Oceanicoccus sp. KOV_DT_Chl: one gene and its partner. The protein of the gene in region 2 interacts with the protein of the main gene of each other region in a pairwise test. Links are inferred from orthologs where the notes say so. Each region holds a gene or a part of one and is shown on either strand. Other genes may lie near its edges.

Region 1 (2,984 bases), on a different replicon or contig from region 2:
TAGAATACGCCTCATTCTTGATATTTATCGTTAACACAACATGTTTCACACCACTGGTTTATCGTCTATGCGACGAGCAATGGCTTATGGGTAGAGCTTTATAATTTTAATTGGTTCCTGTGTAAGAGATTATTGTTAGTGGTTGCAGGCTGGACTTGGTAGAATTCGCCAGCGCTGACAACCTTATCTAAGCAAATCATTGTAAGGCTGTCGACCACTGATTTTTCCTATTCAAGTCGAGTGATATAAATTTCTCAGGCGGCTTTAGATTAATCATTAAAAACAAAGACTTAGCTTTGATTAAAATGTGAGCTATTCCCTGAAATTCTTCAAAGCGGGGTTGTTTAGCACTATATAATCTAAGCCACACTCGATAGGTTTCCTTTATATGTCCCACCCAGCTGTTAGCGCTTATGCGTACTTTGCCACATGTCCCAAAGGTTTAGAGACGCTGTTGTTGGAAGAATTACGCTCTTTAGGGGCCAGCAAGGTAAAAGAAACTGTGGCTGGGGTTTATTTTGACGGGCCGTTGAGCATTGCTTACCGCAGTTGTTTATGGTCGCGATTGGCGAACCGTATTTTAATGCCACTGAGTCAAGATGAGTGTCGTAACACCGATGACTTGTATGCAGCGGTTAAAGCGCTGCCGTGGGAGCAGCACCTGGCTGTTGACGGTAGTTTTGCGATTGATTTCTCCGGCGCCATGCCGGGTCTAAAGCACCCTCATTTCGCCGCCTTAAAAGCCAAAGACGCTATCGCTGATTATTTTACCGAGCGGTTTGAACGTCGTCCGGATGTAAATAAAGATCACCCTGGTATTCGCGTCAATATTCGTGTTGCCAAGGGTGTATTAGTTACTAGTCTGGATTTGTCGGGAGAGAGCTTACACCGTCGTGGTTATCGGCAAGAGGGTGGGGCGGCGCCGTTAAAGGAAAACCTCGCGGCAGCGATTTTAATGCGGGCCAATTGGTCAGGTATAGCGGCCAGAGGTGGCGCGCTTTTGGACCCAATGTGTGGTTCCGGTACGCTACTCATTGAAGGCGCGATGATGTCGGCCAATATTGCGCCGGGTATTTTACGCAGCTACTGGGGTTTTAATGGTTGGTTGGGCCATCAATCAAAATATTGGGATGCAGAATTACAAGAAGCCAGGGCGTTAAAAGAAGCCGCCCTCCAGCGTCAATGGCCGGAAATCCGCGGTTATGATGCAAGCCCTAAAGCTATTGATATCGCCCAGCAAAATATCGATGCCGCAGGTTTGAACGGTAAAGTTCGAGTGTTGCGCAAGGAATTGGCAGATTTTGCCAAACCCACCCATGTTGAAATTGATTCCGGTTTGGTTATTTGCAACCCACCGTATGGCGAGCGTTTAGGTGATGAGTCTTCGTTATTGCATTTGTATCGCAATCTCGGTCAAACCCTGAAAAAAGAATTCGTCGGTTGGCAGGCGGGCGTGTTTACCGGCAACCCGGAGCTGGGTAAAAAAATGGGGCTGAAAAATAAAAAACAGTACCAGCTTTTTAATGGCGCGATTGCCAGTAAATTACTTAGCTTTGATGTACAGCCGGAATACTTTGTCGAAGATCGTCGAGCATTAACGGAGCGCGATGAGAAGTCGTCGGTGCCTCAGCCATTGTCGGATGGCGCGCAAATGTTTGCCAATCGCTTAAGGAAAAACCGCAAGCAGTTACAAAAATGGGCAAAAAATAACAATGTCAGTTGCTATCGTTTGTACGATGCGGATATGCCGGAATACGCGGTTGCGGTAGATTATTATGAAGGTTGGGTGCATGTTGCTGAATACAGCGCACCGGCTAGTGTTGATCCCGCCGTTGCTGAACAGCGGTTGCGCGAGGTGATGTCGGCGATTCCGCAGGCATTGGATGTCGCTGAAAAATATGTGGTACTAAAGCAACGCACCCGACAAAAAGGAGCGAAGCAATATCAAAAGCAAGACAGTAGTGGCGACTTTTTTGAGGTAAGGGAAGGGCAGGCTAAACTGCTGGTGAATATGAAAGACTATCTGGATACAGGGTTGTTTCTAGATCACCGGCCGGTGCGTTTAAAAATAGCGGAGTTGGCTAAGGGCAATCGTTTTTTAAATCTCTTTTGTTATACCGCTACAGCGAGTGTGCACGCGGCAATGGGTGGCGCTACCTTCACTGATAGTGTTGATCTTTCCAGTACCTATCTGGAGTGGGCCAGTAAGAATATGGCGTTAAATGGCTTTAGTGAAACCAAGCACAGGATGATACGGGCTGATGTGCTGGAATGGGTAAAAACCTGTGACAATCGCTATGATTTGATCTTATTGGATCCGCCGACGTTTTCAAATTCCAAGAAAATGGATGCCACTCTCGATATACAGCGTGATCATGTGGCCTTAATCCATGATGCGATGAAGTTATTAACTCGCGACGGCTTGTTAATCTTCTCTAATAACCAGCGTAAATTCAGCCTCGCTAATGATCAATTAACGGATTACTGTGTCGAGAATAAATCTGACTGGTCTCTTGATAAAGATTTTCACCGTTCGAAGAAGATTCATCAGTGCTGGTTTATCAAGCATCAGGAAAAATAATGCGGTTTGCCAGTAGTTTAGTATTGCGTCGGATTCTAACACTATTACTGTGTTTGCTGTCTATTGGCACTGCGCAAGCCGCAATAGATGCGCAGATCGTATTCCCGATAACGTTGCAAATTAAAGATTTTGGGATTTATCAATTATTAGAAAAATCAGAGAGCCAGTTCAAAGCTGATACCACCGCAGGTTATGCCAGTGTGGTGAGTTCCCGCTTGGTGAAACAGACCGCCACGGTACCGTTAAAGCAAGACCAGTTGTTTGGTTTTAATTTTATTATTCGCGACAATACCGTGGATACGGAATGGGTGCCGGTTACCATTCAGATTAAACATCCTTCCACTAACGATTATTTAGGTCACCAGTCCAAAGGTTTTACCAAGCACAGTCATGCGCGCATAAA
Region 2 (7,947 bases):
TGCGACACCTTCTACAGCGAGCGATGTTACCGCCGCCGCACTAGAGTTAAATCAATACTGTTTATACGACACTTTGTATAAACGCCGTCATTATTAAGACCGGACAAAAAAACCGCACATACGTAGGCCAAACTTTCCAAAAAAAACCACCTTGAATTTCCGGGTGGCCTTTTTTAATTTCAGCTAACAAATTATCCCGGTGCCAAATCCAGCCGACAAAGATACACAATAACACACCCAATATAGGCTGACTGTAAACGGTGGTGAGATCAATAACAAAACCAAAAAGCGCATCAAAATTGAGCAATATCAACGTCGAAATACAGAAGATTATTGCTCCTATCGCCCAGGTAGCTTGCACCCGGCTAGCCGCTGTTTCTTCCGCCGCCAAGGAGACAGGCACTTCCAACATTGATATGGAAGAGGTCAGTGACGCAATGGACATCAGTACAAAGAATGCAAGCCCTACCACCATACCCACACTGCCCATCGACTTAAATAACACCGGCAATACCTGAAAGATCAAATCCGGTCCCGCAATCAACTGGCCAGCATCAGTAAATATTTCTGCACCATATTGTTTAGCGACATAGATAGCAGGGATAATTAATAACCCTGCTATAAAAGCTATCCCCGCATCGACCAAAGTTACCGCAGCACCCAACGCCGGCAGGCTCTCTTCTTCACTAAGATACGAGCCATAAATTAACATCGTTCCCACCCCCAGTGACAATGAGAAAAAAGCCTGTCCCATCGCATCAATAATTAACCGGGGGTTGATCTGTGAAAACTCCGGTAATAAATAAACCCTTAAACCTTCACTGGCACCATCCTGTATCAGTACATAAATAATTAATCCCACTAGAATAACTATCAATAGAGGCATTAATCGAGTCGACCACTTTTCAATCCCGCCGGTAACGCCTTTAGCAATGATCGATATAGTCAACATCATAAACAGCGCCATAAATATAATATTGCGCTCAAAGCTAAAACTCACCAACCACTTGCTCACGTCAGACCAACCCAATATCTGACAAACAGATTCCAGCAAAAAAGCCAGCATCCACCCCGCCACGATGGCATAAAAACTTAAAATCAAACTTGCCGTAATAACACCATAACAGCCCACCGCAGTGCCCAGACGATAGGTAAACTTACCCGTCGAGATACCTCGCAACGCCGTCATCACATTAGCGCGAGCATGCCGACCAATAATCAACTCCGCCATTAACGCCGGATAGGCCAAACAAAAAGCGAGAACAAAATAAACCAGCACAAAAGCCGCACCACCGTTGCTGGCGGTTTGGGTGGGAAAGCCCCAGATATTACCCAAGCCGATTGCCGAACCGGCAGCGGCCATGACAAAACCGGTTTTGGAGGAGAATTGTTCTCTGGATGCCATAGTTTGACTACCTGTTTTCATTCTTATAGTACGATGCCAGTGAAATATTGCGCACACAATCCCCACATTATACTTATTCATTACTCTAAAGTTAGCGTAACCAGCGGAATGAAGACAAAAAAGGCGCCCGAAGGCGCCTTATACGATTGTCGCTGGTTCTTAGAAAGACTTGCGAACAGTCACCCCCATTGTACGTGGTTGATTGGTTCTATAGCCCAATCGTGCACGACCACCGCGCTCACGATCAAAAGAAAGATCCACATTCTCATCGGCAATATTATTAATGTAAAACACTGTCTCCCAAGAACCGGATATAATCCCCGCACTTAAATTAATCAACTGGTAAGCATCCAGCTCAAGGTCGAGATTGGTTTCTTCATTGCCCGTTGCTCCTCCAAACGGTAGGCCGGAAGTGAAATCCCCAGCCCCGGAGACTTGATCACCTGGCTGCGTAATTCTCTCTCCTACATACTGGAAGGTCGCGGATATATATCCTTCTGCACCATAAGCAATAGCTTCAGCATTGAAATTGTATGTCGCAGTAGCAGCAAATTGAAACTCAGGCACAGAGGCAAGTTTGTTACCATCCTCTAAACCGCCTAACGCTCCACCGCTAGCGCTCGGTATTGTAGAATCAAACTCAGACTCTATAACACTCATTGCAACTGAAAAATCCAATCCATCCATAGGCTGGGCATTCAACTCAACTTCAACCCCTGCCGTATGCGCTTCCGGAACATTAAAAACCACTCGAGAAGAACAAGACCCGGCATCCAATGTCACTTGTAAATCTTTTATATCGGCGTAAAAGACCGCGGCATTAAATGAGAAGGTACTGGTTAACTGCGACTTAATACCGACTTCATAGTTGGTCAGGGTTTCTTCATCATATTCTGGATTACCACCAAAATTCACCACATCATCAGCACCGCACAATCCAATATTCAACGGATCATTCGCTCCGCCCTGACGAAAGCCTTGCGAAATTTGGCTATTCACCGTGGTGGCATCAGTCAAGTCGTAACTCAACATGACCCGAGGATTAACACCATCAGCGGTAGTCTTGTCGTAGTCATTGTCACCGTTAGAGAAAAAGCCGCCAGAATTAAACTCCCGCTCTTCCTCAAAGTCATACCAACGCAAGCCAAAAGTACCATGCAGCTTTTCGGAAAAATCGTAATTCACTTCCCCGAACACAGCGATCTGCTCGAATGTGTAGGGTAAGTCCGCATTATAAGGTGAGTTCAACGGGAAACCGTTGGCAGCCCCTGCCGAGGTGCCCGCCCCAAAGCTGCATCTGCAAATGCATCATAACCGGGGGTTGGTAAACGTTGCTCATATTCCCTATCGGTGTCTGAATAAAAAGCTCCAACCAGCCATTGCAATGCACCATTACCATTTGAGCTCAATCTAACCTCTTGTGTCAGCTGTTCTAAATCCGTGGTATCGCGCAAATTAGAAGGGAGCAAAACCCCTGCATCAGGGATGCCGACATCAACCGAAACACTTCCCGTTAAAGCGCTCGCATCACGGCTGACCAAAATATCCCGTTCGGTATAACTTGTTATCGAAGTGATATCAAAAGCATCAAGATTAATTTCCACCACCAAATCCGCCAGTAATGTTTCATCGGTGAACTTTTCATCCAATAAAAGATACTGTTCGCGCTCACCCAGTTGGATCGCAGGGCGGGTTGTGGTGTAAGGGTTAGCGTATAAATTAAAAACCTCTTGCCGATTGAAACCATCAGATTCCAGCTCTTGATAGGTAATACGAGGGGTAATAGTTAAACTTTCGGTAGGTTGAAATTTAAGTGCTATCCGGCCACCAGTTCGTGTGCCGCCATTAACATCTCTGGACCTTGCACCGTTTTCACCCAGCGCATCAATATAACCTGCATACTCGGTATTATAAGCCACCACTCGCATTGCCAAGGTGTCGCTAATGGGTATATTAACCATGCCCTTGAAGTGCCCGCCCTCTTCACCATCAGTCACGGTGTGAAAGTTCGCTTCAATTAGCCCTTCGACGCTTTCAAAAGTGGGCTGGTTAGTAATATAACGAACGGTGCCCCCTACCGAACCGGAGCCAAAAAGTGTTCCCTGTGGCCCTCTTAAGGTTTCAACTCGATTAAGGTCAAACAAATCGAAATCCGGAGTAAACAACGACAAAGAAATGACTGACTCATCTAAATAGATACCGACCTGCTCTTTTACACCAGGTTGATCACGGATTACCTGCCCCGCAGAAACACCCCGGATAGATACCTGACTTTGGCCCGGCCCAAGATTTTGAATACTCAAACCTGCCACATTTCTCGCCAAGTCCTCAAGACTACCGGCACCAGCCCGCTGGATATCTTGCTGAGTTTGCGCATTAATTGAGAATGGCACGTCCTTAATTGAAGTGCTGCGCTTGGTCGCTGTTACCAACACCTCTTCAATAGTGGCTCGCTCCGCCGCTACGCCTCCTGAATAAACTGCAACTATTGCAGCAGGCAATAAGGCTTTCACCCATTTTTTTGTATTCATATTTGTCTCCCCCATTAATATTATGTTGCCGGCACTTAATGACCGACTCCTTAAAAAGTAGATTCAGCTCATTAAATAAGCAAATTTATGGGGTATTTTGGTGCATAATATCGAACCACAAGCGCTCAATAGCTACTACAGCTCGCTACCGGCCGAAAACCTAGCCAATTACATCTCAACTCAGAATTCACTATGACCACCACCACTTGGCTATCCCTACTCACACTCTGCGCTCTCGGTGCTATGAGCCCAGGGCCGAGCCTGGCGGTGATTATCCAAATTACCGCTAAAAGTAATCGTCAACACGGGATCGTCGCGGCCATAGCTCACGGTCTGGGCATTGCTTGTTACGCATTACTGGCAGCGCTAGGTTTGGCCGTTGTAATTACGCAAAACCCGGCAGTGTTTAGCGGCTTGAAAATTCTTGGGGCAGGCTTTTTACTCTACCTTGGATTTAAGGCTTTAGGCCTGTTACCGAACCAGACTCCTCCGGCACCACACAACCAGCAAGCTAGCTACCACACTGAAACCTTAAGCCGTAGTTTCAGGGTCGGTTTTTCAATCGCCATCCTGAACCCCAAAGTCGCCTTGTTTTTTCTCGCACTATTTAGTCAATTTGTTAGCGAGCAAGCAGACCTATCAGAAAAGCTGATGATGGCGGGCACTGCCGCAACGATTGATGCGGCGTGGTATTGCTTGGTCGCCAGCGCCGTATCCAGACCGCAAGTAATGGCAATGTTTACCGGTTATAGTGATAAATTGGAGAAACTTTTTGGCGTGCTAATCATTTGTTTAGCGGTGCTGGTGATAATAAATTAAACTCACAGGCAAAAAAAATGGCCTGAATTAATAAGCCTAGCGACTCATTACTCCAAACCATTGATTCCCGTTTTCACAGGAATAACGCTATCTTAAAAAGGTTGCCACAACAGTGGCAATCAACACGCTAATTACTTGGCATTACCGGCACGCTTGCGCGCATTTTCCGTCAGTAATTTTTTACGAATACGAATGCTGACTGGCGTAACTTCTACCAGTTCATCATCTTCAATAAATTCTAACGCCTGTTCCAAGGTGTGTTTGACTGGCGGCACCAAGGTTAACGCTTCGTCGGTGCCTGAAGCACGTACGTTAGTCAGCTGCTTACCTTTGGTCGGGTTAACCGCCAAATCGTTGCTGCGCGAGTGCAAACCTACTACTTGTCCTTCATAAATTTCTACCGCATGGCCAAGGAACATACGTCCACGATCCTGCAAATTAAATAATGAAAAGCTTGCCGTCTTGCCGGTAACCATAGAAACCATCACACCATTTTGACGACTAACCACTTCACCAATTTTTACTGGGCCATAGTGATCAAAAATACTGGTTAAAATGCCTGAACCTGAGGTCATGGTTAAAAACTGCGAACGGAAACCAATTAAGCCGCGCGAAGGAATCATAAATTCCAATTTAACTCGACCTTTACCGTCGGGTTCCATATTAGTCATTTCAGCTTTACGCAACCCCAGCTCTTCCATAATGGAACCTTGATGCTGATCTTCTACATCAATTACCACTTGCTCATAAGGCTCCTGGATTTCACCATCGACTTCACGTTGGATAACTTCCGGACGCGATACACCCAGCTCATAACCTTCGCGACGCATGGATTCAATTAACACTGATAAATGCAATTCACCACGGCCAGAGACTTTAAATTTATCCGGCGTATCACCGGTCTCTACTCGCAACGCCACGTTGTGAATTAATTCCTGCTCCAAGCGATCTTTAATATTGCGCGAAGTGACAAACTTACCTTCTTTACCAGCGAACGGTGAATCGTTAACCTGAAACGTCATGCTCACTGTTGGCTCATCTACGCTTAACGCAGGCAAAGCTTCAACGGCTGCGGGATCACATAAGGTATCGGAAATACTTAGGCCTTCGATACCGGTAATACAAACAATATCGCCAGCACTGGCTTCTGCCACTTCGATACGCTCAAGGCCCAAATAGCCCATGACCTTGAGGACTTTGCCTTTTTTCTCTTTGCCATCAGCGCCCACTACTATCACTTGCTGATTAGGCTTGAGCGATCCGCGAGCGATCCGACCGACACCGATAACACCAACATAGCTAGAGTAATCCAATGCGGATACCTGCATCTGGAAAGTGCCATTAACATCAACAGCTGGCGGCTTAACCTGATCAACCACCAACTGAAATAACGGGGTCATGTCCTCAGCCATATCGTCCACATCCAAACCGGCAATACCGTTCAGGGCGGAGGCGTATATAACCGGGAAGTCCAACTGCTCGTCAGTTGCACCTAGACGATCAAATAAATCAAACACCTGATCCATCACCCAATCAGGGCGAGCACCCGGGCGATCTACTTTATTGATAACAACAATCGGGTTCAAACCCTGCTCGAAAGCCTTGGAGGTAACAAAACGGGTTTGCGGCATTGGGCCATCGACCGCATCAACCAGCAGCAGTACGCAATCTACCATCGATAACACCCGCTCTACTTCACCACCGAAATCGGCGTGCCCAGGGGTGTCTACGATGTTGATATGGTAGCCATTCCACTCAATGGCGGTATTTTTGGCGAGGATGGTGATACCGCGCTCTTTTTCCTGATCGTTGGAATCCATCACGCGCTCGGAGCCTTCATCGCGGCGATCCAGGGTACCGGACTGGGACAATAGTTTGTCTACCAAGGTGGTTTTACCGTGGTCAACGTGGGCAATAATGGCGATATTACGAAGTTTTTCAATCACTGGGAGTTACCTGTGGAAGTTCCTGAATAGATGGCAGGGTAAAAAAGGTGGCGGATTATACATCAATTGCTTGCGGAGTGGGTTAAGGATTAACCCTTATTTCGCTAAACTGCGGATAAATAGACCAACATCGCGGAATCTGTATAGAAGGAAATAGGAGGAAGGTGACAATTGCCCCTGCTAGTACCCAGGTTCAAACCCTGGCTTTTTAACCAATCAGGCTGAAGCCCCAGTACTTAAGCAGCACAGTATTGATAAACACCAGTAACAAAATCACCGGAATAAAGGTGCTCAAGGCAAAATTAACATAGCGCTCAATCCAGGAGCCCTTATAACCATCATCACCCACTTCCAGCTCAGCATTGAAATTGTGCTGCCGCCACCGGTAAATCACAAACAAGCAGACCAGGAGGCCATTTAATGGCAGCACCGTGTCATAAAATACATCAATAATGACATCAAAGAGTGATTTACTGACCCCGGCATAACTCACCAAACTGGTTAACCCGTCAACCCGGCCAAACGATAAAATACAGGCAAAAGTTAACATCGCCATAGAGGCACTTAACACCAGCAATGCCTTGGGGCGCGAATAACCTTTCTCTCCTACCAACGTTGAGGTAGGTACTTCCGTAATCGAGACCAGCGAGGTCAGTGCCGCGAAGAACACCAATAAGAAAAATAACGCTGCTACCGCGCTCGCCCCCACATAGCCAATCGTCGCCTGTAGCGCCAAAAATATTTTAGGCAGAAAACTGAAGATCAAGCCAACTGACGAATCACTTAAATCAGCGGTATTGGTTGCAGGGTTAAACGAGAAAATGGCAGGAATAATCAATAAGCCCGCAGCAAAAGCTACGCCCGTATCCATCAAAGCGACAAACTTGGCCGAGTTAGCGACGCTTTCACTTCGCGACATATATGAGCCATAGGTAATCATAATCCCCATACCCAGCGAGAGCGAAAAAAAGGCCTGGGATAGCGCGCCATTAATGACTCCAGCATTGATTTTACTAAAGTCAGGCACCAGATAATACGTCACTCCGGCAAAAGCGTTATCTAAAGTCAGCACAAACAACACCAGGGCAATCAACATCACAAATAGCGTCGGCATCAAAATTTTCGCGGCGCGCTCAATGCCTCCCTTAACGCCGCCAAGTAAAATACCATTTACCATAACCGCCACAACAACAAAGTACACAAACACTTTATTACTGTTAATAAAGGTGCCAAAGGTATCAGGGTC

Evidence for each region.
Region 1: the proteins of typA (region 2) and rlmKL interact in binary tests that used the Escherichia coli proteins (3 or more experiments, as listed by UniProt). The link is inferred for Oceanicoccus sp. KOV_DT_Chl from one-to-one orthologs.

The regions. Positions count from the first base shown.
Region 1 is NZ_FQLF01000007.1:82,870-85,853, reverse strand. It holds rlmKL (bifunctional 23S rRNA (guanine(2069)-N(7))-methyltransferase RlmK/23S rRNA (guanine(2445)-N(2))-methyltransferase RlmL), read left to right. Parts: upstream 1-388; coding sequence 389-2,581; downstream 2,582-2,984. Other genes in the region: UNITIG_RS21600 (DUF3859 domain-containing protein), read left to right, coding at 2,581-2,984; rmf (ribosome modulation factor), read right to left, coding at 1-1. UniProt on the Escherichia coli protein: Specifically methylates the guanine in position 2445 (m2G2445) and the guanine in position 2069 (m7G2069) of 23S rRNA. Methylation occurs before assembly of 23S rRNA into 50S subunits.
Region 2 is NZ_FQLF01000002.1:2,117,539-2,125,485, reverse strand. The notes cover bases 4,295-7,291. They hold typA (translational GTPase TypA), read right to left. Parts: upstream 6,702-7,291; coding sequence 4,887-6,701; downstream 4,295-4,886. Other genes in these bases: UNITIG_RS13765 (sodium-dependent transporter), read right to left, coding at 6,910-7,291; UNITIG_RS13775 (LysE family translocator), read left to right, coding at 4,295-4,755. Also shown: UNITIG_RS13785 (sodium-dependent transporter), read right to left, coding at 62-1,405; UNITIG_RS24410 (TonB-dependent receptor), read right to left, coding at 1,565-2,653; UNITIG_RS24405 (TonB-dependent receptor), read right to left, coding at 2,650-3,936; more of UNITIG_RS13775, read left to right, coding at 4,129-4,294; more of UNITIG_RS13765, read right to left, coding at 7,292-7,947. UniProt on the Escherichia coli protein: A 50S ribosomal subunit assembly protein with GTPase and nucleotide-independent chaperone activity, required for 50S subunit assembly at low temperatures, may also play a role in translation.